DNA from 4 places in the Sinorhizobium sp. NFACC03 genome. Region 4 is predicted to be linked to each of the others. Evidence: riboswitches for the same ligand, from Rfam matches in the RefSeq annotation. Region 4 holds a riboswitch; each other region holds the start of a gene.

Region 1 (7,247 bases), on a different contig from region 4:
GAACCTTTCGCAAGGCGAGAGACTGGTCGGCGAGCTTGCGGCCCCCTTCTCGATCTCGCTGGCCGCGGCATCGAAGCACATCAAGGTGCTGGAAGGAGCAGGTCTCGTGCGCCGCGAAGTGAAAGGACGCACGCATGTATGCCGCCTCGATGCAGCGCCGATGCATGCAGGTATGGAGTGGATGCGCCACTACGAAGCCTTCTGGCGAACGCGCATTGACGCACTTGAGGCGCTGCTTCTCGCCGACGACGCAACTGTTCAAAACGATACGGAGGAAAAGCCATGACATCGCCTGCCACAGCCTTTGCCAGCGCCGATTACGGCCGCGTCATCGCCCCCGATGCGGTGCGCATCGAACGCCTGCTTCCCGGCCCGATCGAGCGGGTCTGGTCCTATCTGACAGAGGAAAACAAGCGCCGGCTCTGGATGGTATCGGGAACGATCGGCTCTTCCGAGGGTGCAGCGGTCGAACACGTCTTCCGCCATTCGGAACTGACGACAGAGGATGATCGACCGCCGAAAAAATACGCCGATCACGCCGGCGAGGTTCGCAAGCACGGGCATGTGCTCGCCTGGGAGCCACCGCGCCTGCTCGCCTATAGCTGGGACGAAGGCACGGATACGCCCTCCGAGGTCCGCTTCGAACTCAGCCCGCGCGGCGACAAGGTGCTGCTGATCGTCACCCATACCCGGATCGCCAACCGCGGTATCATGACGAGCTTCTCCGCCGGCTGGCACGTGCATCTCGACCTGTTGCGCGACCTTTTGGAAGGAGAGCAGCCTGCAGCCTTCTGGAGCAAGTTTGCTGAGCTTGAAGAGCAGTACGACGCGCGCATCCCCAAGCGCTGACCGCCCGAGGTGACGAGACCTCAGAAGGGTGCACCGGCAAGGAATGACGGCCTTGCCGGCGCTTTTTGTCAAGTGCGGGCGAAACCGAGGATGAAGAGCGCCAGCGAACCGATCGATGCGAAGGTGCGAACGTGGTTCCACCAGACCCAGTCGGTGAGATAGCGCTCACGCCAGAGGTCGATTGCAGCTTGCCCGGGTGCAGCGGCCCCAAGTGCGTCGTTCATCGGCACGTTGAAGACGATCGTCACCAGAAGCACGCCGACGACATAGGCCAGGCCGCCCGCGGCCAGCAGCCATCGGCCCTCGCCACCCGAAATGAACGCGACGACGATCAGCGCCAGGCCGAGCAGCGCCGTGCCCATGAAGGCGCTGAGGAAGATCGGGTTCTGGATGACGACATTGATGGCGTTCATCGCGGCGATCCCCTGCTCCGGCGGCAGCCGCGACAAGGCTTGCATGATGCAGACCGAAAAGATGAAGAACAGCCCGGCCATCAGGCCGGAACCGATCGCGGCGGCAAACGCCAGAGCGGGGATCAGCGGGATCATGCGGCAATACTCCAGACACCAGTTGCTGCGGTCTCGCGGGCGTAGGTTGCAAAGTCGCGCGGCCGCCGCCCAAGCACGCGCTCGACGTCAGACGTCACACTCGAATTGCGCCCGTCGAGCACCGAGGTGAAGAGATAGCGGATGAGTTCGACATAGTCATCAGGCACGCCGTCAGCCTGCAATTGCGCGGCGAAGTCGGCAACCGGCACGGCCTGATAGGAGATCGGGCGTTTGGCCGCGGCAGCGATCTCGGTCACGGCTTCAGCGAAGGTCATCAGCCGCGGGCCGGTCAGAGAATAGACCTTGCCGACATGATCATCGTCGAGAAGCGCTTCAACCGCGACGTCGGCGATGTCGTCGCAGCTGACGAAAGGCTCGGTGACTGTATCCACGGGCAGGAAGACCGAACCGCTTAGAACTCCCTCTGCCAGGAAGCCTTCGTTGAAGTTTTCGAAGAACCAGCTCCCCCGAATGATCGTCCAGTCGGCGCCGGAGGCCTGCAGCGCGCGCTCGGCCGCTTCCGCCTCGTCCTCGCCGCGCCCCGACAGAAGCACCAGCCGCCTGATGCCCGCGCCGACGGCAAGGTTTGAGAACTTGCGGATGGTCTCGACAGAGCCCGGCACCGCCAGATCGGGCTGGTAGCAGACATAGATGCGATCGACATTTTCGAGCACAGGCGCCCAGGTCGCCTCGTCCGTCCAGTCGAAGGACGGTGATGCCGAACGGGCGCCGATGCGCACCGCAACACCCCGCTCTTGAAGGCGCTCAGCCACCCGCCGCCCCGTCTTGCCGGTACCGCCCAAAACCAGTGTGACTTTCTGAGACATCGTTTCCTCCTAAGGTTCATCAACAAACATGAGCATCTCTCACATTTGCAAATGTGATAAATCCTCGTATTTTAAGAGTCAAGCCAAAATGTGAGCATCACTCATGATTACAGAAACAAGCCCATCCGCGGTCCCCGCCGAAGACGAGACTGCGCTGCGCCGGACACCCAGCCAGAAACGCAGCCGCGAGCGCGTCGAACAAATCCTTGCCTGCGCGACGGCGCTCATTCAGGAAAAGGGCAGCGACGCCATGCGGATGAGCGAAGTCGCTGAAAAGGCTGGAATTTCGATCGGCTCGCTCTACCAGTACTTCCCTGACAAGGCGGCGATCGTGCGCACGCTGGCCGAGCGCTACAATGCCGTGTGCAACGAGTGCATCGCTGCCGAACTTGCCAAGGTCACATCACTCGCGGAACTACGCGACGCCTTCTGTGTGCTGTTCGACATCTACTACGACATGTTCCTGGCCGAGCCCGTCATGCGCGACATCTGGTCGGCAATGCAGGCCGACAAGGCGCTGCGCGAGATCGATCTTCTGCAAAGCCGCGCCGGCGGAAAACTGCTTGCCGATGTCTGGGCCCGGCTTGTGCCCGAAACCCCGCGCGAAACCATCGACAGTGCCGCTTTCCTGATCATGCATCTCGGCGATTGCACCATGCGGCTTGCGGTGTCGGTCGATCGCGCCGAGGGCGACCGCATCGTCGAGGCCTATAAACGCATGATCATCCGCGATTTTGTCGCGGATGGACCGGGCGGCGGCGCAAGTCCAATTGACATATTAGGGGTGCGATCCTAATCATCAGAGATCGATTGGTTCCCGGGACACGAACGTGTTTCGGGAGTAAACGGGAACGTGACGGATGGACCCATGCTGGGCATTCACATCACGGCCGACCCCGCGACTGTAGAGCGACGTCGATCTGCCATTCCGGAGCGATCCGGAAGAAGCCACTGGAAGAGACCACGAGAGGGTGGTCGATCTGGGAAGGCGAGGCTGATCCAGGGCTTCCCGCCCAGCGCCGTGAGCCAGGAAACCTGCCACTCGATACGGGCATAGGGCCCACACCGGGAATTTCCCGATGCCATCACGGAGGTTGTCATGGCTACGTCTACTGTTTCGAGCATTCCGCTCTCCCTCAGCGATCGTCTGACCGCTGGCGTCATCGCGCTTTTCATCGGCGCATTCCTCGTCTTCGGTGCCGGCCTTGCCAATTCGGCCGTGCTGCACGACACCGCGCACGACACCCGCCACTCCTACGGCTTCCCCTGCCACTAAGACGATGTTCCGGAACGTAACTCACGTTCCGCATCGAAGTGTCTGCGGACATGAACGCATCCGGCCTGTGCCGGATGTCGGTGTTTGTGCATGCCGGTTTCGTCCGGCGCGCAACGGCCATCCGCATGGCAGAACGGGAAGGCTTGCAAACCACGCCGCAGCGCGTGGCTTTTGCCGTTATCGAGGGACTTCAAGATGATTGTCAGAACGCTTCTGGCCGCGATCGTGGCTGGACTGATTGCCGGTGTCTTCATGACCGGCGCCCAGGAATTTCGGGTAACCCCGCTGATCCTGCATGCGGAGGAATTCGAAGGCGAGGCTCCGGCCGCAACCGAACAGCCCGCTGCACAGCCTGGAACGACGCAACCCGCCGCCGAGGGCCATGACCAGCATTCGTCGCTGAAGGCGGTCTCACCGCTTTCCGCCATGCTCGATGCCCTGTCGCCGATCACGCCAGCCTATGCGCATGAGGGCGAACACGAGGAAGGCGGCATCATGTTCGGTATGAGCCGGTTCTCCGGCACACTCATTGCCAACCTCGTCACCGGCTCCGGCTTCGGCCTGCTCCTGGCCGGCGTCAGCCTGGTGATCGGTTACCCGATCACGCTCCGGAACGGCGCGCTCTGGGGCGCCTGCGGCTGGCTCGCCGTGCACATGCTGCCGGCAATCGGCCTGCCGCCGGAACTGCCGGGTTTCCCGGCCGCCGAACTCGGCGACCGCCAGACCTGGTGGCTGGCAACCGTCGCCCTCTCCGCAGTCGGTCTCTATCTCGTCGTCCTGCGCGAGGAGATCGTCTCCAAGGTCGCAGGCCTGGTGCTGATCGCAGCACCCCATGTCTACGGCGCGCCGCAGCCGGTCGATATTACGAGCAACGTTCCGGCCGTACTCGGCGCCGAGTTTGCGGTTGCCGCACTCGCCACCACGCTCGCCTTCTGGATCGTGCTTGGCGTCGTCTCCGGCTTCATCAACGAGCGTTTCGCGAGAGCAAACTGATCCGGCCGATCACGCCCCCCATGGGCACCTGAACAAACGACGGCGGGGTTCAGGCTCCGCCGTTTTGCATGAGATGCGCGGCCAGCCGCGCGCGGCGATCGTCCGGCTCCAGCAGGACGCAGGTATCGCAGAAGCTGCTACCCTCCGTTTGGAAGTAGAGGCAACAGCCGCAACGGATCCGATATTGGCGCGACAGTTGCGCGCCGCTTGCCGGATCGACCGCGGAGATCTCCTCGTAGCAGAGCTCTTCCGAGAACAACCGCGAGCCCCGCCGCTTGACGATCGCAAGCGCCTCGGCCATGCCGCGCGCCTCGTCACCGATCGCGCGACCGATCTCCAGGAACGCTCCGGCAAGGGAATCCGCTGCCAGCCGCCACTGCGCCCCGGAAGAAAGCCCGGTGCGCTTTTTCAGGACCGCGATGACCGGCGCCAGATGGGCCGTGAAGCCGCGCTCGAAAGCGCTGATGCCTTCGGCATGCTGCGGCCCTTCCGCCACACCGAGGCGGAAATGATAACGCTTGCCGGCAACTTCCCGATCTTGGTGAAGGCGGGTCCACTCTTCGAAGCGAAGCCCGGCGATCTGCGCCTGAAGACCCGCGCCAAGATAGAGCGCGCCGAGAACCACACTCAGCTGGCGGCTGTAGAAGGCGATCAGATGTGCCGCCCGAATCCGGTCCGTCATGCCGATTGCGAAAAAGTCCTGATAGGCAAGGCTCTGCTCGATCCCGGTCCCACCAGCGGCCCAGAAGGCGGCTGGTGCGCTGAAGGCACTGTCCGCCGGCCCGAGCGAGACACCGGCGTCGGGGAACTGCGCGTGCAACCGCTCGACCACTGCCAGCGCCTGCGGCGGATATCCCTCGACCGTCCGCGCCATCCGCTGGTGATTTCTCGAATTCATGCCGTCTCCGTCGCCAGCCAGCCGCCCTCATATCCCGCGCGCTCAAGACCGCGCCGGATCGCCGGCAGGCTGCGTGTCAGCTCCCAGACGAAGCCGCTCCGCCAATTCTCGATCATCATCACGACGAGCCCCTGGTCAAGGCCGACGACACGCTCGTCGATCCAACCCGCAGGCCCCTCGCCAGCAAGGCTCGGATTGAACCCGCCCGGAAAGCGCCCTTCCTTCAGAAGCCCGGGATAGCCGGCCGCGACATGGCCGAGGGCCGATAGGGACGCATCCGGATCGAAAGGCAGACAGGCCGCCGCTGCCCAGGGCACGAGCGTGCCGTCATCCGGACCGAAGGGTGCGCCGCGGTTGACGTAGCCCAAGAGCCGCTGCCAGCGTCCGTCCTTGAGGCGCAGCCGGCCGCGTGGCGCATGGCAGGCACTGAGCCCCCAGAGATGTTGGCCATAGCCGGCGAAACGGCCCGAGTTTCGCCGCGCATGGTCGCGCTGCAACGCAATGGCGCGCTGGGTATTCTCGAAATAATCCGTCCCCCTCTCGCGCGTCGGCCGATCGCCGAGACCGCGAAGGTCAAGCCAGGCCTGCGGGAACAGGTGGATGAACAGCGGCGCCGCATGGAGGTGAGGCCCGCCATCAACCGCGATCCAGTCGTAGCCCTCCGTAAAGGCGGTGTAGTGCTCCGGCTCGATCGCATGATCGGGCGCCCCGAGCGCCAGCACATAGAGCAACAGCGCCTCGCTGTATCCCCGCCAGCGATGCTTCAGGAACCGGCCGGGCGGGCGCCAGCCCATCGTCAGTGTGTCACTCCGGTTCAACGCCCAGCGCCAGTCGACCCGCGCATAGAGCCTTTCGGCCAGCGTGCGGATCTCGCATTCCCCCGTGTCCTCGCCGGAGAAAAAGGCGGAAGCGGTCAGGCATCCGGCGATCAGCAGCGCCGTGTCGACGGTCGAGAGTTCGCTGCGCCAGGTGCGCTCGCCGGTCCGCATATCGAGAAAGTGATAGTAGAAGCCGCGATAGCCGCTCGCCCGCTGGTCGCGCGACTGCGGGCTCTCGGCCAGGAAGCGCAGCGTGGTCAACACCCGCCCGATCGCCTCGCGGCGCGAAATCCACCCGCGCTCGACGCCGATGGGATAACAGGAAAGGCCGAAACCGGTCGCCGCAATACTCGACGGCGCGACCGGCAGCGACGTGTCCGCGATCAATCCGGTGGCCGGATCGGCGTGATCGAGGAAGTATCCGAACGCCGCCTTCTGCAGGCCATCAGTTTGAAATAGCTCGGCATTTTCCGTCTGTTTCAGCATTCCGCCCTTCCGGACCCTGGCCCCAGTCATACGTCCTTTTGGGCTAACGCCGGCAAATCACTCTTTGTTGAAGGCCAGCTACACCCAAATAGTCGCCGAAATCCAATCCTGTGTTACATTCTTCTAATCTGACCGCGCGCAATGACTGGTTGAAGCGATGTTGAGCGTGTTGGCGTTGATCCTCTCATTGAGTGGTGGCCCGAGCCCATCGACCGCCGCGTCGACGGATGTCGATGTCGAACTGATCCTGGCCGTCGACATGTCCGGCTCGATGGATCTGGACGAGGCGCGCATCCAGCGCGCCGGTTACGTGGAGGCGCTCCGGCACCGCGATTTCCTCGATGCGGTCGCAAGCGGGCAACTGGGCAAGATCGCCATCGGCTATTTCGAATGGGCCGGAACGGTTAACGAATCCTCCGTCGTCGCCTGGCAAGTGATCGCCACCGCCGCCGACGCCGATGCCTTTGCCAAGCTGATCGAGGCGCGACCGGTCGGTACCCGGCGCGGTACGTCGATTTCGAATGCGATCACCTACGGTACGATGCTGATCGA
Region 2 (7,247 bases), on a different contig from region 4:
GCCATCCGGGCTGAAATGATACCGCGGAGATCGCCTTCGATCTTCGCAGCTATCAGGCGCCAGACCGGCGCCCCCAATGCCATATCCAGACGTCGCGCAATTGTTGAGCGCGACGCTCTATCGCCCGAGAATCACAGCGGAATCATCCTCTGCTGCCCGCTCGCGCGATCCGGTCGCAAGAACCGGCAATCGAAAATTGCAAAATTGGCATCACACACCAAACGGGTAAGTTTGCGCTGGACAAAAGGTGAACCTCTAACCATGCTGTGGCTTCGGACGAGATTCGGTGTTGTGGCATGACTGAGCAGCAGGCTGTCCTCGACATGCTGGAAATCCTGGAAGGCGGGGGCTGTGTCGAGCCCGCTCATTTCTTTACGCTGATGCGCCGCACGTTCCGCATTGCCCATCTCCTGTACCTCGAAGCCGAGCCCTATGCGGACGAGCTCAAGATCTGCCGCCTGCATCACACCTTCGGCGCCTATGCCGCCGAGATCTACCGTTCGCGCGGCCTTCACCGAATCGATCCGATCCTGAAGCTCGCGCTTGGCGGCGTGCGCCCGGTGGAATGGACGATGGCGCGACATCGGTTCCCGGAATGCGAGCCTTTGTTTCAGGCCGCGCAGGAAATCGGCATTTCCACCGAGGGCGTTGCCTTGCCGCTGCCATCACCCGCAGGTCGGACGGCGCTGCTGGCAATCAACGTCAACATGCCGGCCGACGAATGGACGGCCTATCGGCGCCAACATCTGCGCGATTTCCAGCTCGCCGCGAATCTCTTCCATGCGGCCATGCTGGAACACGGCGCAATGGCCGGCGGCCTTTCGGCGCGTGACATGCGCCTCACCGGTCGCGAAACCGAGGTTTTGACCTGGGCCGCCGCCGGCAAGAGCTATTGGGAAATCGCCACTATCCTCGGCATTTCCGAACGCACCGTGCGCTTCTTCATGACCAATGCGAGGCGCAAGCTGAATGTCGTCTCCAACACGCAGGCCGTCGCCCAAGCCGTCCGCCATGCACTGATCCCCACCGTTTGACGCAGCTCGCGCCAAGGCCCTCCCAAAACCCCTCGAAATCTAGTGGGAAATATCGCTGATTTAAACTGTCACTACCGACAGTTACGCGACCGCCGCCAGCCTGACAGCATCCGCCCATCCCAAGACAAGGATGGAGAAAAAGATGATCAGGATCCTGAACGGAAAGACCCGAGCACAGCACCCGCAGGCCGTCGACGACATGTTCCGGCTGCGCAAGCGCGTCTTCCACGACTTCCTGAAGTGGGACGTTCAGACGGACGGCGCATGGGAAATCGACAACTACGACACGGCGAACCCGCTCTACGTGCTATCCTACGCTCCCGACGGCCGGCTGCGTGGCTCGCTGAGGCTGCTGCCGACGCTCGGCCCCAACATGCTGGACGATACCTTCCCGATCCTGCTCGGCGACAATCCGGAAATCCGCAGCGCCTCGGTGTGGGAATCGAGCCGCTTCTGCATCGAGCCCGAGATTTCGCAGGACCGCGCCTCCAATCAGGTGACGATCGCCGCCGCCGAGTTGATGTGCGGTGTCGGCGAACTCGGTCTCGCCTCCGGCATCAGCCACATCGTCACGGTCACCGACGTGTTCCTGGAGCGCATGTTCCGCCGCATGGGATGCCCGGGCGAGCGCATTGCCGAACCCCATCGCATCGGCTCGGTCTTCGCCGTTGCCGTCGCCTGGGAAGTGACTAACGACCTGCTTCAGCGCATGAAGGCCATTGCCGCCATCGAAGGCACCGTTCTCGAACGCCCGATGTCGCTCGAAACCGCCCGCGCCGCTTGAATGCCATCGCCGGCCGGAGCCGTTAACGCAAACCGCCGCTTGTCGTTGCACGATCACCGACAAGCTCTATGATGGAGGTGAAACAGGAATTGCCGCTGGCAGCCGCCCATATCAGAAGGCCGGCATCATGCGGCATCAGGAAGAGACTTCGCCCGTGTTCCCGCGCTTGAAACACGTCGCTGTGGTGCTTGTGCCGCTGGCCCTGGTCGGTGCCGATCCTTCGCTGGCATCGACCGTGTGCGACCGGCTGAATACCCGGCTTGCGCAACTGCCCGACATGGTCGCCACCACTGCGGATGCCCGGGACTATGCCAGCGCCATCTCACGACAGAATATCGAGCTGCGCCGGGCGAAGAACGACCGCCGCCGCGCGGGCTGCGGTGGCGGCAGCGTCGTCACCTACGATGGCGGCGACCCCGACAGCTGCGGGGAGCTCGACAGCCTCATCGCCGAGATGGAAGACAATCTGCGCATGCTGAAGTCGGAGCGCGAGCAGATCTTCGCCGGCGGCAGCGAAGACAGCCGCCGCCGCATCCTTGCCGCGCTTGAAATCAACGGCTGCTACAGCGACAGCGAGGAGTTCGCCAGCGTCGAGCCCGAAGAGCCCGAAACGCACCGCAACATCATTGCCGACCTGCCACCTGAGGACGCCTACGGGCCGATGCTCGGGCATAACGAAGACAGTTATGCGCCGCAGGATGGCTATTACCGCGGAACGTTGCGGACCATGTGCGTGCGCACCTGCGACGGCGCCTTCTTCCCGATCTCCTCGGATGCGACGCCGGCCGACTTCCCGCGTGACGAACAGGCCTGCCGGGCGCGCTGCCCTGGCGCCGAAACGGAACTCTACTTCCACGATATCAACACGGAAGAGAGCGAACAGATGGTCTCGGCCGTGACCGGGCTACCCTATACCGAAATGCCCAATGCGTTTGCCTATCGCACCCGCGGCATCAGCAAGCCTGGCATGTGCGGCTGCCAGATACCGCAGACTGCCGCAACCTCGCCGAAGACGACCGGCACCAAGATCGGCGACGATCAGTCGTCCATCGTCGTGATCGAAACCAAGAAACCGGCGGACACCACGACCGCCAAGGCGCCGGCCGAGGAGCGGCCCTACGACCCGTCCAAGAGCAAGGTGCGCGTCGTCGGCCCGACCTTCCTGCCGCAGGAAGAAACCTCGATCGACCTGAAGCACCCGAAGGGACCGGCCTATCAACCGGTCCAGAACTGATCCTGGCGCCGCCTTAAAGCGCGTCGCGATCTTTTAGATTCGCTCATTGCACTTTAAGTTTTTGATACTTCGCACGTCGTTATCGCAAAACCGCTGCGCACTTTTGCGAGACGGGTTTTAGGAACTCTCGCCGCAGTTCCCCCAGCCTTCCTCAAACACCAGCTCTTCCAGCGGCAGGCGTTGCCGCCATCCCTTCACCGCCAGTTCGGGCTGCTGGTAAAGGCGATCGACATAACCGAGGCAGAGCCAGGCGACGATCTCGATATGATCGGGAATGCCGAGGATCGCCTTGATCTCGGCCTCGTGAAAGATGCTGACCCAGCCGACGCCAACTCCTTCGGCGCGGGCCGCAAGCCACAGGTTTTGCACGGCGCAAACCGTCGAATAGACATCCATCTGCGGATTGTGCGTGCGGCCGAGAACGACGGCGCCGCCGCGCGTGCGGTCACAGGTGACGCAAATGCTGAGCGGTGCCTTGCGAATGCCTTCGAGTTTCAGCGAGCGGTATTTGGTCTGCTGCTCTACCTCGAACATCAGCGCCGCCTCATCATTGGCGCGACGAAACGCCTGCCAGACGCGCTCGCGCGTTTCTGCCCCCCGCACCAGTACGAAATTCCAGGGCTGCATGAAGCCAACCGACGGTGCACTGTGCGCCGCCGTAAGCAGGCGTTTCACCAGATCGTCGGGAAGAGGTTCTGCCAAGAATTCGTCGCGCACGTCGCGGCGTGTTTCGATAGCGCGGTAGACAGCCTCCCGCTCATCCAGCGAGAAGGCACCGGCAGCCGCAAGGCCGCCCTTCGGTTCAGTCAGCATCGTTCGATCCCCAACAATGCGAAAACCTCCCGCCGTCCGCGCGGGGTTCGGTCTATCTCGCCAGGCCGGTCTTCTGACTTCGGTTCAACCGGTCGCCTCACCTTCCCAGATCGATTTAAGATCCAGTGGCAAAACCTTGAATCAATTCAAGGCACTTGTAGAGGCGACTGTCCCCGTCACAGCGTTGGGCACGTTCCGGAATGACACCGGATTCCCGATTCTCCCGCTTGCGCGGGCACCTGACGGCGTCATAAGGGCACAGCCACTAGCGAAAGACAAGCGCCCGTCAGAGCGGGATGAGGAAAAGTGCACGCAGTTTTCCGCCCGCATTCCGCTCTAACTTCTAAGGACCGATCACGTTTATGATTTTGGATCGATCCGACCCAAAATCATCGTGATCTAGAGCGGCGCCACCGGATGGGGCGAACCGTCATAGCCGCCCCAGACCGATTGGTCGAAGCAGATCACCGATCCGGTCATCAGCCCGGATTCCGCCGAAGACAGGTAGGCGCAGGCTCGCGCCACCTCGGCCGGATCGACGAGCCTGCCGAAGGGTTGGCTGGCGGCCGCCTTTTCGAGCCAATCCGCGGCAGCGCCGTGAAATTCGCGCTGGATGCGGTCCTCGCCTTCGGAAGCCATCCAGCCGATATTCAGGCCGTTGACGCGGATGCGGTTGCGCAGAAGCGCATAGGCAGTGTTCTTGGTCAGCGTCTCCAGAGCGCCTTTCGACGAGCAATAGGCCGCAATGAAGGGCTGCCCGGCCATTGCCGACATCGAGCCGATATTGACGATGGTGCCTTCCGTTCGCTCGCGCCGCATCACCTTCACCGTCTCCTGCATCAGGAAGAACGGCGCCCGCACATTGATGGCGAACATCCGGTCGAAGAGTTCCGGTGTCGTGTCCAGGATCGTGCCGCGATCGGTGATGGCGGCGGCATTGACCAGCGCATCGACCCGACCGAATTCCGCATCGCAGGCGGCAACGACCTTGCGCGCGTCGTCCACCTTTTCAAGATCGGCCTCGACATAGACCACTTTCGCGGCGCTGGCCTTGCCGATTTGCTCGGCCTTCGCCCGCCCCTTGGCGGCATTGCGCCCACAAATGACGATGCCCGCCGCACCGCGTTCGGCGAATAGGCCGGCGATCGTTGCGCCCAGCCCTTGCGTGCCGCCGGTGACGATGGCGACCTTGCCTTGCATCTGTCCGTTCATCGAGTTCCTCCCTCGCAAATGATGATGTGAAACAGCTACGGCTCCCGAGCGAAATGCGCCGGGAGCCTGTCAATTGTGAGACTGACCCAACTCAGCTTGCGCTTCGCCTGCGCGTCGAGTGAGGCCCGAAAATCCTGCTCGCTTGCTCCCGCGGCAAGCGCCTCGCGCATCAACTGCGCCTGGGTCTTTGGCGCCAGCCCGCCAAGCGGCGGATCGCGGTCGAGATTGGTTGGGAAGGAATAGCCCTCGGCGCAGGACGCGATGGCATTGGCCGCTTCTGCATTGGTCAGTTTGCCCCCGCCAAGCAAAACCTTCAACGCCGGATAGAGCGTCGCGCTCATCGTCAGTCGATCGACCGTTTCCATTGTCCGGCCAAAGGCCGAGGACACCTGCAGCAGGTTCGCCACGCGGCGGATGTCGGTGGAGCGGTTGTTGCCGGCCGCGTGGAAGAGCGCCGGATTGAAGAAGACGACATCGCCCTTTTCGAGCGGGAGCTGGACATGGTGCTCGTCGAAATAGGCTCGGAACTCGGGCCGATTGAGCGCCAGATAACCCGGCACATAGGTCTGGCTATAGGGCAGGAACAGGGTCGGCCCGCTTTCAAGCGGCATGTCGCAGTGGGCGACCGCGCCCTGCAGCGTCAGCACCGGCGAGAGCTTGTGGACATGCGCTGGATAGCGCTCGATCACCGCGGCGGTCTGGAAGCCGAGATGGTAGTCCCGGTGCGCCGATTGTGCCGCGCCGCCCGGATTGACGCGGTTCACCTGCGCCGTCATCTGGTAATTCGGCCCAAGCCAGGCTTCGCTGACAAGCGCAATGATGGCATTGCCGTAGTAGGCGGCAAAATTCGCCGGCGCCTTCAGGCAGTGCTTTTCCAGCGAGTTCCAGATGCGATCATTGGCGCCAGGCTTGGCGAAGTGGTCGCCGCCGCCGCTGTTGCTGCGATGCTGCTCCTCGATGATCTCGTCGAAGACGGTGCTCGCGACATCCACCGCGGCGGTATCGGCAAAGGCGCGCTTGAACACCGCCACACCCGGGCCGGTCGCCAGCGCCTCACAGATTTCGGCAAGCACCGCCCGCCGCGTTTCTGCATCGCCGCAGGCGGCAATCAGCTCGTCGCTGTTGTAGATCAACACGTTCTGGTCGCAGCTCGAAGCATAGGGATAGTCGGCCAGGCTGGTCCGGCGCTCGACCTCCGCCCGGAACGCCTCGATATCGCAGGCCGCTTCGGCAGATGCGCTCGATCCGCTGCCTCGCCCTGTTGTCGGTCTTCATCGCGTTTCCTCCTCCGGAACATCTTGATGGGCACGACTATAGGCGGCGGCAAAACATGATATAGAGCAGGAATCCATCAAAAATCCATCAGGAGAGCAGCGGCGGTGGCCCATCCCTTTCTGGTCAAGGACATCGCCTTTCAGGCCGGTCTCAGCACCGCGACGGTCGATCGCGTACTCAACGAGCGCCCGGGTGTCCGCCGCCAGACCGTCGCCAGGGTTCGCGCAGCCATCGAGGAACTGGAGAAGCAGCAGGCGGGACTCGACATTCAAGGCCGCAAGTTCGCGATCGATATCGTCATGGAGGCGCCGGAGCGCTTTACCGATGCGGTACGACGGGCCTTTGAAAGCGAAGCCATGACACTGGCGCCGACGAGCTTTCGCTGCCGTTTTCACTTCGCCGAGACCATGCGGCCGCAGGACATCGTGCAACTGCTCGGCCGCATCCGCCTGCGCGGAACCGACGGGCTGGTATTGAAGGCGCCGGATGTGCCCGAGATCGTTGGCGCCGTCGCACGCTTCGAGACAGGCGGCATTCCCGTCGTGACGCTGGCGACCGACCTTCCCAACTCCCAGCGCACCGCCTATGCGGGCGCCGACAACCGGGCGGCCGGAGAAACGGCTGCCTATCTGATTGGCGAACGCTTTGCAGGTGCCGCGGCCACGGTCCTCGTGACGCTATCCAGCGGCCGCTTCCGCGGCGAGGAAGAGCGGGAGATCGGCTTTCGCCGAGTGCTGCGTCAGCACTATCCGACAATCAGGATCGTCGAGATCAGCGAGGGGCATGGTCGCGATAGCGAAACCGGCGCGCTGGCGGACGCAGCGCTCGCCGCCAACCCCGACATCAATGCCGCCTATTCGATCGGCGGCGGCAACCGCTCGGTGCTGGCAGCCTT
Region 3 (7,247 bases), on a different contig from region 4:
CGCACGGCGATCTCTTCCGCGGCAGGTGCTGCCGCCGGCTGGAAGCTCTCCTCGTGATAGCGGGCCATGTCGAAGCCGGCTGCCTTCAGCATCTCGCGCACACCGCGCATGAACGGTTCCGGACCGCAGCAGAACACCGTGCGCTCCTGGAAGTCGGGAGCGAGCAACGGTAGCTTGGCACCGTCGATGCGGCCGCGCAGGCCGTGCCAGCCGTGACGCGCCTCGTGCCCTTCGACGATGAAGCCGAGGTTCAGTCCGGACATCTGTGTCGCCAGAACCTCGAGCTCCGAGCGAAACAGAAGGTCGTCCGGCCGGCGCGCGCAGGAGATGAAGGTGACATCGGTCTCCGGCACGCAGTCGGCCATCCAGCGTGTCATCGACATCATCGGGGTGATGCCGGAGCCGGCGGAGATAAACAGGTACTTTTCGCCGGGATGACGGACGAAGCTGAAATCGCCGAGCGGGCCAAAAGCCCGGAGCTTCATGCCCGGCTTCAGGTGATCGAACATCCAGCGGGTGCCGATGCTGTCGGCCTGCGCCTTGACCGTCACGGCGATCGAAAGCGGGCGAGACGGTGTCGACGACAGGGTGTAGGTGCGCATGACCGGATCGTCGGCGACCGGCAATTCGAGGGTGACGAACTGCCCGGGCAGATAACGAAACCAGGCGGGCTTCTCCGCACGGAAGGTGAAGGTCATGACATCGGCGGTCTCGACGACGGCCGATGTGCATTCGAGCATCTGCTGCCGATCGATCCAGACATGCAGTTCGTCGAAATGATGGAAGGAGGACGCCATCTGCATATCAGGCGACCTTTGAGAGCGGAGCCGCATCGCCCTGCAGGCGCTGCTCCATGAACTTGCAGTACCATTCGACGAACTGCATCACGCCGCCCTCGTGCTCCGGCGAATACGGACCGGGCTCATAGGCCGGCGAGCGGATGCCGAAGGCATTTTCCTCGACGATCTGGCGATCCTGGTCGTTGGTCTCGGTCCAGACATGAGTCAGATCCTCGAGCGTGTAGTCGACACCTTCGACCGCGTCCTTGTGGACCAGCCACTTCGTTGTCACCTGCGTGAGTTCCGGCCCGAGCGGCAACACGCGGAAGGTGATGGCGTGATCCGAAAGCACGTGGTTCCAGGTCGTCGGGTAGTGGAACATCAGGAGCGTGCCGATCTGCTTCTGCCTGACATCGGCCGACAGCGCCCTTTTTACGGCGGGCGCACCCGACATGGTGTAGCTTTCGGCATTATCGACCAGCGGCATGCGCGCGGCGCGGAACTGGCCGGTCGGCGACATCCGGAACTCGCTCGGCAGGCCCTCGGCCTCGCACTTCGCCCAATGGGCGGCAATCACCGGATCGTCCTTGGCGCCCTGCACCCCGGTCGCGGTCGGCGCTTCCGGATAGGTCCGGCAGAGTTCGGGGTGATTGGCGGCGCAGTGGTAGCACTCGCGGTTGTTCTCCCAGACGAGCTTCCAGTTGCCCTTTTCGATGATGGTGCTTTCGAAGGCGACCTTGGTCTCTCCCAGCCGGTGCGGCGCGAGGTAGGGGAATGCCAGCTCGCGGAAGGCGGCGAAATCCGCCGGCGTCTCCGACAGGTTGATGAAGATGTAGCCGCCGACCGTTTCGCAATGGATCTGCTTCAGGCTGTGGGCTGCCTTGTCGAAGTCTTCACCCATCTGGCGTGCGAAGAGCAGCGAGCCGTCGAGCTCGTAGGTCCATTGATGATAGGGACAGACGAGCTTTGCCGAAGAGCCCTTGTGCTGCGTGCAGACGCGGGAGCCGCGGTGGCGGCAGGAGTTGTGGAGCGCGCGGATCGTGCCCTGGCGATCGCGGGTGATGACGACCGGATAGTCGCCGACCTGGACGGTGAAATAGTTGCCGGCCCGCGGGATTTCGCAATCGTGGCCGATGAACAGCCAATCCCGATACCAGATGTTTTCCAGGTCCTGCCGGTAATAGTCGGGGTCGATGTAGAAGGCCCGATCGAGGCTGTAGCCGTCACGCCGGCCCTTCAGCTTGCGAAGCATATCGGTCTTGGTATCCATGTCCTGTCCTCATGCGCCATGTTTCGGAGAGGCAGGACAGGAACCCGCATGGGCGCACGCCCATGCGTTTTAGGCTCCGATCCGGCTGCCCGCCGCAACCCGTTACGGTTATGTCTGTCAAGGCTGGTTTCCGGGCTCAGGAGCCGTCCTTCGAAGGACCAGCCCGGCGCCTTCCCGGACGGAAAACCGTCCAGTGGCCTTTTGCCGAGGCTTTCGCTCCACCACCGTTGCGGGGGCAGCGCCGGGATTTGACCGGCTTCCCAATTATCCGCCTTCCCCTTTGGAAGACGACACCTTGAGTAAGGATATGTAAGCGCGGAAGGCGCCTCGGCAGGCGCCGGATAGCGACATTCAATTCCAGAATGACGACACGATCGAAACCGCCTTTTGGAAACGGATGCGAGAATTTTTCACTTTATAAACATATAGATAGATCAAAAATTGGGCAGATGCCGTCTTTTGTGACTGACATGACGCAGACACAGGAAGGCTTCGCCCGTTTGCGACATTCCCATGAATGTGCAGGGGCATCTTCCGCGAACGAAAGGAAATCCTTCATTAACCATAAGCCACTAGGCTTGCCGGCGGACGAAGATGTCCGGCAGGCAGATGGCACACTGACGATCATGGCAAAGTTCAGATATTACGACGCTGCGGCCGAGAAGCCGCCGGCGGTCATGCCGAAGACGGCCGTTCATACCGAGTTTCTGCGCACCGGCAGGATCAACCGCCGGCAATGGCTGCCGAGCGAGCGACGGTATCTGAGCTACGAAGAAGTCGCGGACAGGACCGGCAAGAAGCTCGCGACCGCCGGTGACACGACGCACAAGCGGATCAACGGCTTTCATGCCTCGATCCAGTTTCCCAAGCTGATTTTTCACCGCACGCTCGTCGGCAAGCCGCATCTCGGCTATTGCCATGTGACGGCGGCGCGGACGGCGGTCACGCCTTCCAAGGACATCACCTGGTCGTTCTACTTCGCCAATTTCTTCAGCGACCTTGGTGATGAGACACATTTCTTCGACCGTATCCAGAGCGGCTATTCCCGCATGTATTTCGCGGTCGCGATCGAGCCGAACGCCGAAGACGGACAGATGGTCATCAACCGCAACGTCCGCGACAACGGGCTCCTCTTCCGCACGGACGACCCCAAGGTTGCTCTCAAGAACGTGCTGATGCTGGGTGCCCGGGACTCCGCGCTGCGCCGCATTATCCGCAGTCTCTGAGGCAGCAACCGAACGCCCCCAAAAAAATCGTTCTGTTTTCCCGGCACGTCCGTTAAGGAAGCGTCGGAAAGGAAACGGCATGGCAGAGATCATCGACACAGGCAGGGAACCGGACCGCGCGATCGAACGCGCCTGCGCCGTTCTTGCCGAAGGCGAACCGGTCGCGATTCCCACCGAAACCGTCTATGGCCTTGCCGCCGACGCCACCAATCCCGATGCGATCAGCCGCATCTACGAGATGAAGGGCCGGCCGCGCTTCAATCCGCTGATCTCGCATGTCTCCGACATGGCGATGGCCGAGGCCCATGTGCGCTTCGACCCGATTTCCCGACGCCTGGCGGAAACCTTCTGGCCCGGACCCCTGACGCTGATCTTGCCGCAGCGGCCCGATAGCAGCGTGCATGCGCTGGCCTCGGCCGGCCTCGACACGCTTGGCATCCGCATGCCCGACGGCTTTTCGCGCCGGGTGATCGCCCGCTTCGGGCGGCCGCTCGCAGCGCCCAGCGCCAACACCTCGGGCAAGATCAGCCCGACCAGTGCGGTCCATGTCGATGCGGATCTCGGCGAAAAGCTGAAACTGATCCTCGACGCAGGCCCGGCCGAAATCGGCTTGGAGTCCACGATCATCAAGGTCGATGGCGACGAGATCCGGCTGCTCCGCCCCGGCGGCCTCGATGCCGCAGAAATCGAGCGCCTGCTCGATCGTCCGGTGATCCGACCGGAAACGGCGGGAGCAACGATCGAGGCGCCGGGCATGCTGGCCTCCCACTACGCGCCCGGCGCGGCCGTCAGGCTCGATGTTGCCGATGTGCGTGCGGGCGAGGCCTTGATCCGCTACGGCGGCGGCCGGATCGCCGGCGAGGAACAGGCGGCCATCGTTCTCGATCTCAGCCCGACCGGAAATCTTCACGAAGCGGCAGCCAATCTCTTCGACTACATGAAGCGGGCCGACGCCAGCGGCGCTGCGACGATCGCCTTCGGGCCGATCCCGTCGGAAGGATTGGGAGAAGCGATCATCGACCGGCTGCAGCGTGCGGCGGCGCCGCGAGGGTGAGATCGCGTGCGGCTTCTCCTCCGCACCCCGCCCTCACCGGACGGCCGCGATTGCGGTTATGATCGCAGCCGATAGGAACCGAGGATCGTGTCTTCAGTTCGACCGATCCGATAGCGCGCTCAAGCGCAGTGCGAAGGCAGACTCATGACGACCCTTCCCTCTCCTGAACTCATCGCCTCCTTCGTCGAGATCGTCGGCAGCGCCAATGCGCTCACCGCCGAAGCGGACAAGGCGCGCTATCTCGTCGAATCCCGCGGGCTCTTTCGCGGCACGACGCCGATGGTGCTTCGCCCCGGTTCGGTCGACGAAGTCTCTCGCATCATGAAACTCGCCAGCGCGACCCGCACCGCGATCGTACCGCAGGGCGGCAACACCGGCCACGTGGCCGGACAGATCCCGCGGGAAGGCAAAGCGGACATCGTGCTTTCGCTCGAACGGCTGAACCGGATTCGCGACGTGGATCCGGTCGGCAACGTGATCGTCGCGGACGCCGGATGCATTCTCGCCGACATCCAGAAGGCGGCGGACGATCACAATCGCCTGTTCCCGCTGTCGCTCGGATCGGAAGGCTCCGCGCGTATCGGCGGCAATGTCTCCACCAATGCCGGCGGCACGGCGGTGCTCGCCTATGGCAACATGCGCCAGCTCTGCCTCGGCCTCGAGGTCGTGTTGCCAACCGGCGAAATTTGGGACGGGCTGCGCCGGCTGAAGAAGGACAATACCGGCTACGACCTGCGCGACCTCTTCATCGGCGCCGAGGGCACGCTCGGCGTCATCACCGGCGCGGTGCTCAAGCTATTCCCGAAACCGCTTGGACATCAGGTAGCCTTCGCCGGTGTCGGCAGTGTGGAGCATGCGCTCGCTCTCTTCGAAAAGGCCGCCAGCCTTTGCGGGCCGGCGCTGACCGGCTTCGAGCTGATGCCGCGCCTCGGCGTCGAATTCACGACGAAACATATTCCCGGCGTTCGCGACCCGATGGACACCGTCCATCCTTGGTACGCGCTGATCGACATCTCGACCTCGGATTCGGCCGAAAGCGCCGAGCGCATAGTCAACGACCTCCTGGAACAGGGCTTTGCCGCCGGTCTCGTCGAAAACGCCGTGATCGCCGCCAACGAGACGCAAGGCAAGGCGCTGTGGCATATGCGCGAAAGCATGTCGCCGGCGCAGAAACCCGAGGGCGGCTCGATCAAGCACGACGTCTCAGTGCCCGTTTCCAGCATTCCTGCCTTTATGAAGGAGGCGGACGCCGCCGTCATGAAGGCGATCCCAGGCGCGCGCATCTGCTCTTTCGGCCACATGGGCGACGGCAACATCCACTACAACATTTCGCAGCCGGTCGGCGCCGACAAGCAGGCCTTCCTCGATCGCTGGCGCGAGATCAACGCGATCGTGCACGGTATCGTTCTGAGATATAACGGCTCGATCTCGGCCGAACACGGCATAGGCCAGCTGAAGCGCGACGAGCTCGCAGAAATCCGCGCACCGATCGAGATCGAGCTGATGCAACGGATCAAGCACGCCTTCGATCCGGCGGGCATCATGAACCCTGACAAGGTGCTGCGCGCCGACCGGTGAAGCGGGCAGTCTTCTGCGGCAGGCTTAAGCACCTGCCGCAAAGGGCTCGCTGCACTTCAGGCGACCCGCGTCAGCGACCGCCTGCGCGCAACTGCGAAAGAGACAGGAGCGTCTCGGCGCTGACGCCGCCTCCGCCGCTACCGCTGAGGATCGCCAGCCCCGGTGAGACGTCCGTGTTGTTTTCGACGTCATAAAGTGCCGTGAACCGCTGCAGGAGCTTCTCGAGCTTCGCGGGATCCTGCAGATCCTTGATGTTGACGACGCGCTCGATATAGGCGGCCTGCGCCTCGATCTTGGCGTTCTGCAGCCCCTCCGGCATGCTGTAGGCCGTCTTGATAACCTGGAACAGGGCGGTCTCGGCCAGGATGTCGTAAGCCGTGTTGATCTCCGGGGCCTTGCGCTTGAAATAGAGCGCCAGGCGAACGCCGCCGTTGTCGGCGCCTTCGGACTCCTCGAGCGACTGATTGAGATAGAGGTCGACCGTGGTGATCAATCCGCGCCGGGTCTGGATCTGGCCGGCCTCGCCCCGGACGATCTTGCCGTCTGTGTCGAAGTTGAAGGAGGCGACGATCCCGCGGTACTTCAGCCCGTTCGGATCGGTATTGATGAAGCTCTTGGGATCGTCCAGGTTGGACGTGAACATGTCCTTGAGGTATTCGGTCTTGACCGTTCCCGGATCGATGCCGGACCCGACGAGCACGAAATCGACCAGCCGCCGGTTCGCCAGGAAGGCGTCGAGCGTCTCGATCTTCTCGATCTCGGCCGTGTAGTACTTGGCTTCCTCCTGCGCCTTGACCTTGGCGACCTTCTTCTCTTCATCCGTGCCGAACCGGGACTTGGCGATCACATAGGCCTTGGCCGTATTCATGATGTCGGCTTCGCTCTGTGCGAGCTTTGGTGCGCCGAGCGTGCCGTCCGGATTGAAGTTGAATGCCTTTACCAGCTTGACGTAGCGCTCATCGCGCAGCGTGTTGGCATAGCTTCTGGGATCGTTGAGGTCGCTGGTCAGAATCCGCTTCAGCGTTCGGCTGCTCAGATCCTCATTCTCGAGGCCGAAAGCACGCAGCATGAATTTCTTCATGTCGTTGTTGGCGAGCAATTCATCGACCGATTTCATCGTGCCGATCAGGAGTTTGAAGCGTTTGACCAGCGCTTCGTCCTCGGCATCACTCTTGTCGTTGTAGCGCACCATGTAGCCGTCGGACGTCGTCTTCATCTGGTCCGCATCCTGCGCGGTCTTGCCGGCTGGCAGCGTACCGTCAGTCTGGAAGTTGAAGGCGGCCAGCATCTTCTTGTAGGCGGCGTTGTATTCGCCGCCATATTTGTTGACGTAGCTCTCC
Region 4 (7,247 bases):
GCGCGAGATCGAGCTGGCGCTCAATCAGGATGGCGCAGAAGCGATCGTGCTCGGCTGCGCCGGCATGGCCGATCTCGCCCGGGCGCTCCAAGCGGACTATGACGTCCCTGTCATCGACGGCGTTTCGGCCGCGGTCAAGCAGGCGGAAGCACTCGTGTCACAGGGACTTATGACGAGCAAGCGCGGGGCCTATGCGTCGCCGCTCAGCAAGCCCTATTCAGGTTTCACGAGCGCGCTCGCTCCGACCCCGGCTTGAGGTGATGCCGACCTGGAATCGCCCACGACGGTCGCCAGCAGCGCATTCGATGCGTCGGCCTCGGCAATGATCCACTCGCGAAAGGCCTGGATCTTCTTTTGCCGCCGGTGGCTCTGCGGGTAGACCAGCCAATAGGCCCGGCCGTCCTGCACCACATGGTCAAACGGCCGGATGAGTTTGCCGTTTCTGAGTTCCTCCAGCAGGAAGGTCGAGACGGCGATGGCAATGCCGTGATCCGCAAGTGTCGTGGCGACGTCCATCGCCTGAACGTCGAAGATCAGTTCGGTGCCGTTGCTCGCCGGTGGTTCCACGCCGGTTTCGATCATCCATCGCCGCCACCAGCTGGCGTTGCCGAAACGCCGCACGCGTAGAACGTCGGACGGTTCCTTGAGCTGGTGCTTTTCCAGGAAGGACGGTGTGCAGACCGGCATGTAATCGATAGGGAAGAGCGGAAACACGTCGTTGCCGGGCCAGTCGCCGTTGCCGCTGCGCACCACGAGGTCGATCGCATCACGCTTGAAGTCGATCAGTTCGGTCGACATGTGCACCCGGATGCTGATGTTCGGATGGGCCGTCTGAAACGAGGCGAGCCGCTGGCCGAGCCAGCTCGAGACGACGGTCGGTAGCACGGAAATGTGCAGGTGGTGCTCGGTCTTGTCGGCGATCTCGGAAAACGCAGCCCCGAGAAGATCGATCGCCTCGGTCACCTTCGGCGCCAGCTGCCGCCCGGCCGCCGTCAGCCGCACCTCACGCGGAAGACGAACGAAGAGCGGCGTGCCGATGCGCTCCTCCAAGATCCGGATCTGGTAGCTGACCGCCGCCTGCGTCATGCCGAGCTCGTCGGCGGCGCGGGTGAAGCTCAGATGTCTGGCGGCCGCTTCGAAGGCGCGCACGGCACTCATGGGAGGAATCTTGCTCATGGCCCTGAGATAAGCATTCTTTATGCCAGCATGCGAGAAATCGCTTTGCGCGAAGCAGCAAAAATCCTCACTTTTTTCGCGAACACAACAGCAAAAACAAAGAGGATAGCAATGCTTAGCGCAGTGCGATCAACGATCCTTCATGCCCTGAACTGGGCCGGCAACGCACTCAACCCGACCATCGACATCGATACGTTCAGCGAATTCCAGCTGAAGGATATCGGATTGACGCGGGATCACGAGACCGTCCGGGCGCACATCGGCGATATTGCCGATCCGTGGCATTGGCCGACGGACGGCAATCCGCGCAAGTCACCGCCCTCGCCGGAGCGGGATTGCGGCGACGCGCCGCAAATGGCAAGGGCTTCGCCTCGAGCCCAGCCCGGAGAAAACAAAGACGTAAGCATGTCGCTCTGCGATTGACTGAGCGCAGAGGCAAGAGACAGCGCAGTTGTCGTGATCTGCCACCTGCCAGCACGTGGACCGAATTCGGGAGAGATCCGGCGTGGCGTTTCTAAAAGCGACGTGCCGGAGCCTCTTCGCAAGTGATCGGCAACGGAGCGAGCGCCGGGCTCGAAGCCGAGCTCTCCACCCACAAGTTTCGCCGCATCCCGCCGTTTACTCCTTGTTATCCACACGGCGAAAGAAATCACCTTCTCTCCCCGGCTTCAGGCACCTCGTACCTATTGACGCAGATTTGCGATGAACTACTATATCTAGTGTTCGAGGTTCTCTCGATTCGCAGGGATTGAGAGCTAAGACGGGAATACGGTGCGTCGGCGAGTTTTCGCCAGGCTATGCCGTAGCTGCCCCCGCAACTGTAGACGGCGAGCGACTGTCCGGAATTGGACCACTGAGGCATGAGGCCTCGGGAAGGTCGGGATGGAAGCTGAGACCCGTGAGCCAGGAGACCTGCCTCGAGCAAAACGTCCACGGGCGGGGTGTCCGGAGGAGTTGAGTTGCGTGCGGCAGGATGAGCCTGCCTGATCGTCTCGACATCTCCCCGGCAGCCTGTCGAAAGCTTCGGGGTGAAGTCATGTCCGCGTCATTGAAATTCTATCGCTCGCCAATCAAGAGGCGCGGTTTCCCGCGCAGCTGACGAAGAGGCATGCCCGGGCGTCCAGATCCGAGCGAGCCACAGCCATGACAGCCCTGCATTTCGCCGGATCGCGGTTGCGTGTCCGTGCGCCTTCTCATGCTCTCATCCAGCCGACCAAACGAGGAAGAAATGAACGTTACCGTCTACAGCAAGCCCGCCTGCGTCCAATGCACCGCGACCTATCGGGCGCTCGATCGCCAGGGCGTCAACTACGAGGTCATTGATATCTCCATCGACCAAGACGCGCTCGAAACGGTCAAGGGCCTCGGCTACATGCAGCTTCCCGTCGTCGTCGCCGGCCCCGAACACTGGGCGGGTTTTCGCCCCGACAAGATCAGCGCGCTCTCCTAGAGGAGACAGGCGGTGGGCCTGATCGTCTATTTTTCCAGCCGCTCGGAAAACACCCATCGCTTCGTCGAAAAGCTCGGCCTTCGCGCAGCGCGCATACCGCTCCAGGAAAGTAAGGCTTCACTTACGGTTTCCGAGCCCTTCGTGTTGGTCGTGCCCACCTATTGCGGCGACGACGGCCGGGGTGCCGTACCGAAACAGGTCATCCGCTTCCTCAACGATGCGGGCAACCGCTCTCACATCCGCGGTGTCATTGCTGCGGGCAACAGCAATTTCGGCGCGACCTATGGGATCGCCGGCGACGTCATCGCGGCCAAGTGCCAGGTGCCCTACCTTTACCGGTTCGAGCTTCTCGGGACCGAGGAGGACGTCGCCAATGTCAGAAACGGGATGGAACGATTTTGGACGTCTCAACACTCGAACGCCCCCTGAAGGCGACGGAAGCGGCGCTGGACTATCATGCGCTGAACGCGATGCTGAACCTCTATGATGAAGAGGGGCGCATCCAACTCGACAAGGACCGGCTGGCGGCGAAGCAGTACTTCCTCCAGCACGTCAACCAGAACACCGTCTTCTTCCATAACCTCAGGGAGAAGCTCGATTATCTGGTGACCGAAGGCTACTATGAACAGCAGGTGCTGGATCAGTATTCCTTCAACTTCGTGCGAGATCTCTACGACCACGCTTATGGGAAGAAGTTCCGCTTCCCGACCTTCCTCGGCGCGTTCAAATACTACACCTCCTATACGCTGAAGACCTTTGACGGAACGCGCTACCTGGAGCGCTACGAGGATCGCGTCTGCATGGTGGCGATGACGCTTGCGCGCGGCAACGAGGGACTTGCCCGCGATCTCGTCGACGAGATCATTTCCGGCCGTTTCCAGCCGGCGACGCCGACCTTCCTCAATGCCGGCAAAAAGCAACGCGGCGAGCTCGTCTCCTGCTTCTTGCTTAGGGTCGAGGACAATATGGAAAGCATCGGCCGCGCGATTAATTCCGCATTGCAGCTCTCCAAGCGCGGCGGCGGCGTGGCGCTGTCGCTCACCAACATTAGAGAGATGGGGGCACCGATCAAGCAGATCGAAAACCAGTCCTCCGGCATCATCCCGGTGATGAAGCTCTTGGAAGACAGCTTCTCCTATGCCAACCAGCTTGGCGCCCGCCAGGGAGCAGGTGCTGTCTATCTCCACGCCCATCACCCCGACATCATGCGTTTTCTCGATACCAAGCGGGAAAATGCCGACGAGAAGATCCGCATCAAGACGCTTTCGCTCGGCGTCGTCATCCCGGACATCACCTTCGAGCTCGCCCGCAACAACGAGGACATGTACCTGTTCTCGCCCTATGACGTTGAGCGTGTCTACGGCGTGCCGTTGACCGAGATTTCGGTCAGCGAGAAGTATCGCGAGATGGTCGAGGACGCGCGCATCCGCAAGCAGAAGATCAAGGCGCGCGATTTTTTCCAGATTATCGCCGAAATCCAGTTCGAGAGCGGCTATCCCTACATCATGTTCGAGGACACGGTGAACCGGGCGAACCCGATTGCCGGCCGTATCACCATGAGCAACCTCTGTTCGGAAATCCTGCAGGTGAGCGAGGCGAGCGAATTCAACGACGACCTCTCCTACGCAAAGATGGGCAAGGATATCTCCTGCAACCTAGGCTCGCTGAATATTGCCGCGGCGATGGACAGTCCGGATTTCGGCCAGACGATCGAGACCTCGATCCGCGCGCTCACCGCCGTCTCTGAGATGAGCCACATCTCGTCAGTGCCTTCGATCGAGAAGGGCAATGACGACAGCCACGCGATCGGGCTCGGCCAGATGAACCTGCACGGCTACCTCGCCCGCGAGCGCATCTTCTACGGCTCGGAGGAAGGCATCGATTTCACCAATATCTATTTCTACACGGTGACCTATCACGCCATCCGCGCATCCAACCGGCTGGCGGTCGAGAAGGGCGTGAGCTTTAAGGGCTTCGAGAACTCGAAATATGCGTCCGGCGAATATTTCGACAAATATACGGTTAGCGAATGGCTGCCGGCGACCGAAAAGGTAAAGGGCCTGTTCGAAGCGGCCGGCATTTCCATACCGACGCAGGAAGACTGGCGGGAGCTGAAACAGGCGGTCATGCAAGGCGGTCTCTACAACCAGAACCTCCAGGCGGTGCCGCCGACGGGCTCGATCTCCTACATCAACCACTCGACCTCCTCTATCCACCCGATCGTCTCGAAGATCGAGATCCGCAAGGAAGGCAAGATTGGCCGCGTCTACTATCCGGCCGCCTTCATGACCAACGACAACCTCGAATATTACCAGGACGCCTACGAGATCGGGCCGGAGAAGATCATCGACACCTATGCGGCTGCGACCCAGCATGTCGACCAGGGCCTGTCGCTGACCCTGTTCTTCCGCGACACGGCGACGACGCGCGACATAAACCGCGCGCAGATCCACGCCTGGAAGAAGGGCATCAAGACGATCTACTACATCCGCCTTCGCCAGATGGCGCTTGAGGGCACGCAGGTCCAGGGCTGCGTTTCCTGCGCGTTGTAGCGCCGCGTTCCCATTAAGTGCCCCTCACCCTAACCCTCTCCCCGCCTGCGGGGAGAGGGTACCTGCCACACTGACGGCCCAGATTTGCGAGATGGCGCGGCATATGCCTTCTCCGCGCAAGCGGGGAGAAGGTGCCGGCAGGCGGAATGAGGGGCGTCCACGCCCGAGAGGACAACGAAATGAACATGAACACCAAGCCAGCGAGCCGCATCCGCGCCATCAACTGGAACCGCATCGAGGACGACAAGGATCTGGAGGTCTGGAACCGGCTTACCGGCAATTTCTGGCTGCCGGAGAAGGTGCCGCTCTCCAACGACATCCCCTCCTGGGTGACCCTGAAGCCGGAGGAGCAGAAGCTCACCATCCGCGTCTTCACCGGCCTCACGCTGCTCGACACGATCCAGAACGGCGTCGGCGCCGTCAAGCTGATGGAGGATGCCATCACTCCGCACGAGGAGGCGGTGCTTTCCAACATCTCCTTCATGGAAGCGGTGCACGCGCGCTCCTATTCCTCGATCTTCTCGACGCTGTGCCCGACGCCCGATGTCGACGATGCGTACCGCTGGTCGGAGGAAAACGAGTTCCTGCAGAAGAAGTCGGCGCTGATCATGGAGCAGTATGCCTCCGCCGATCCGCTCAAGAAGAAGGTCGCCAGCGTCTTCCTCGAAAGTTTCCTGTTCTATTCCGGTTTCTATCTGCCGATGTACTGGTCGAGCCGCGCCAAGCTCACTAACACCGCCGACATGATCCGGCTGATCATCCGTGACGAGGCGGTGCACGGCTACTATATCGGCTACAAGTTCCAGCGCGGCCTGGAAAGGCTGACCGAGGAACGCCGGCAGGAAATCAAGGACTTCGCCTTCGACCTGCTGCTCGAACTCTACGACAACGAGGCGAAATACACGGAAACCCTTTATGACGGCGTCGGGCTTACCGAGGACGTGAAGAAGTTCCTGCACTACAACGCCAACAAGGCGCTGATGAACCTCGGCTACGAGGCGCTGTTCCCGGCTGAGGCCTGCAAGGTCAATCCGGCCATTCTCTCCGCGCTGTCGCCAAACGCCGACGAGAACCACGACTTCTTCTCCGGTTCCGGCTCCTCCTACGTCATCGGCAAGGCGGTCGCGACCGAAGACGAGGACTGGGATTTCTGAGAAGCCCCAGGCACCTGCGGGAACATGAAGAACCGCCCGAGGACATGATGTCTTTGGGCGGCTCCGCGCATCAAAGGGGTGTGGTTATTCCGCCGCGACCACCCGGCTGCGGCCGATCGTTGCCTGCGTCAGCAGGAAGGCGGCAAGCGCGCAAGCCGTGATGGCTCCGGCCATCGGCAGGGCGGTTCCGTCGAAGAAGAAGCTTGCGACAACCATCGCGACGGCGGCGGTGACGAAATGCAGCGTGCCCATCAGCGCCGATGCGGTGCCGGCGATTTCGCCGTGGTCCTCAAGGGCCAGCACCGCCGATGTCGGGATCACGAGGCCGAGGACACCGTAGCCGACGAACAGGAAGGCGGCCATGACTGGCAACTGGTTGAAGCCGAGGCTCATGACGACGAACATGCTGACCATTGTGAGCGCGAAGGCACTGACGGCAATCTGCATCACGCGTACGAGGCCGAAGCGCTCGCCGAGCCAGCCGGTCGCCTGCGACACGGCGAAGAACGACACGGCGTTCATCGAAAAGGCGATGCTGTATTGCGTCGGCGTCAGCCCGTAGTGGTCGATCAGCACGAAGGGCGAGTTGGCGAGATAGACCAGGAAGCCCGAGATCCCGAGCCCGCCGATGAAGGTGAGCGTCAGGAAGTTGCGATCGGAAAGCAGCAGGCGGTATGCGGCAAGCGCACTTGCGAGGCTGCTGTCGGCGCGGTCCTTCTTCGGCCGGGTCTCCTGCAACTGTGTCGACAGCAGGATCAAGCCGATGAAGGCGGCGATCATCACGGCATAGAAGACGCCGCGCCAGCCGTAGAACTGGATCACCGCACTGCCGGCAAGTGGCGCCAGGATCGGCGAAATGCTGAAGACGAGCATCAAGAGCGACATCAGCCGTGCCGCCTGGACGCCGGTGTGCAT

Evidence for each region. Region 4 has a riboswitch for cobalamin ahead of nrdH (glutaredoxin-like protein NrdH). Riboswitches for the same ligand answer to the same signal wherever they lie in the genome.
Region 1: linked by a shared signal. The riboswitch ahead of BLU35_RS21305 (CbtB domain-containing protein) and the one ahead of nrdH (glutaredoxin-like protein NrdH) in region 4 are both predicted to bind cobalamin.
Region 2: linked by a shared signal. The riboswitch ahead of bluB (5,6-dimethylbenzimidazole synthase) and the one ahead of nrdH (glutaredoxin-like protein NrdH) in region 4 are both predicted to bind cobalamin.
Region 3: linked by a shared signal. The riboswitch ahead of BLU35_RS02395 (aromatic ring-hydroxylating oxygenase subunit alpha) and the one ahead of nrdH (glutaredoxin-like protein NrdH) in region 4 are both predicted to bind cobalamin.

Annotation. Positions count from the first base shown of each region.
Region 1 covers NZ_FMXF01000018.1:15,254-22,500, reverse strand. Annotated here, with positions in the region: gene BLU35_RS21330 (ArsR/SmtB family transcription factor) at 1-286, shown strand, start outside; gene BLU35_RS21325 (SRPBCC family protein) at 283-849, shown strand; gene BLU35_RS21320 (anthrone oxygenase family protein) at 918-1,397, opposite strand; gene BLU35_RS21315 (NAD(P)H-binding protein) at 1,394-2,224, opposite strand; gene BLU35_RS21310 (TetR/AcrR family transcriptional regulator) at 2,328-3,020, shown strand; cobalamin riboswitch at 3,019-3,281, shown strand; gene BLU35_RS21305 (CbtB domain-containing protein) at 3,324-3,500, shown strand; gene BLU35_RS21300 (CbtA family protein) at 3,696-4,493, shown strand; gene BLU35_RS21295 (ferric iron reductase) at 4,543-5,391, opposite strand; gene BLU35_RS21290 (glucoamylase family protein) at 5,388-6,695, opposite strand; gene BLU35_RS21285 (DUF1194 domain-containing protein) at 6,853-7,247, shown strand, end outside.
Region 2 covers NZ_FMXF01000005.1:120,871-128,117, reverse strand. Annotated here, with positions in the region: gene BLU35_RS10325 (NADP-dependent malic enzyme) at 1-14, shown strand, start outside; gene BLU35_RS10320 (helix-turn-helix transcriptional regulator) at 297-1,034, shown strand; gene BLU35_RS10315 (acyl-homoserine-lactone synthase) at 1,177-1,818, shown strand; gene BLU35_RS10310 (DUF2865 domain-containing protein) at 1,946-3,052, shown strand; gene bluB (5,6-dimethylbenzimidazole synthase) at 3,170-3,865, opposite strand; cobalamin riboswitch at 3,912-4,123, opposite strand; gene BLU35_RS10300 (SDR family oxidoreductase) at 4,265-5,077, opposite strand; partial or broken gene BLU35_RS10295 (phytanoyl-CoA dioxygenase family protein) at 5,113-6,352, opposite strand; gene BLU35_RS10290 (LacI family DNA-binding transcriptional regulator) at 6,457-7,247, shown strand, end outside.
Region 3 covers NZ_FMXF01000001.1:492,781-500,027, reverse strand. Annotated here, with positions in the region: gene BLU35_RS02400 (FAD-binding oxidoreductase) at 1-803, opposite strand, end outside; gene BLU35_RS02395 (aromatic ring-hydroxylating oxygenase subunit alpha) at 805-2,049, opposite strand; cobalamin riboswitch at 2,154-2,362, opposite strand; gene BLU35_RS02390 (DUF6656 family protein) at 2,676-3,275, shown strand; gene BLU35_RS02385 (L-threonylcarbamoyladenylate synthase) at 3,355-4,329, shown strand; gene BLU35_RS02380 (FAD-binding oxidoreductase) at 4,474-5,907, shown strand; gene BLU35_RS02375 (DUF1217 domain-containing protein) at 5,978-7,247, opposite strand, start outside.
Region 4 covers NZ_FMXF01000027.1:36,826-44,072, reverse strand. Annotated here, with positions in the region: gene BLU35_RS26715 (aspartate/glutamate racemase family protein) at 1-256, shown strand, start outside; gene BLU35_RS26710 (LysR substrate-binding domain-containing protein) at 214-1,158, opposite strand; gene BLU35_RS26705 (hypothetical protein) at 1,120-1,599, shown strand; cobalamin riboswitch at 1,886-2,110, shown strand; gene nrdH (glutaredoxin-like protein NrdH) at 2,405-2,626, shown strand; gene nrdI (class Ib ribonucleoside-diphosphate reductase assembly flavoprotein NrdI) at 2,639-3,055, shown strand; gene nrdE (class 1b ribonucleoside-diphosphate reductase subunit alpha) at 3,025-5,178, shown strand; gene nrdF (class 1b ribonucleoside-diphosphate reductase subunit beta) at 5,358-6,332, shown strand; gene BLU35_RS26680 (multidrug effflux MFS transporter) at 6,417-7,247, opposite strand, start outside.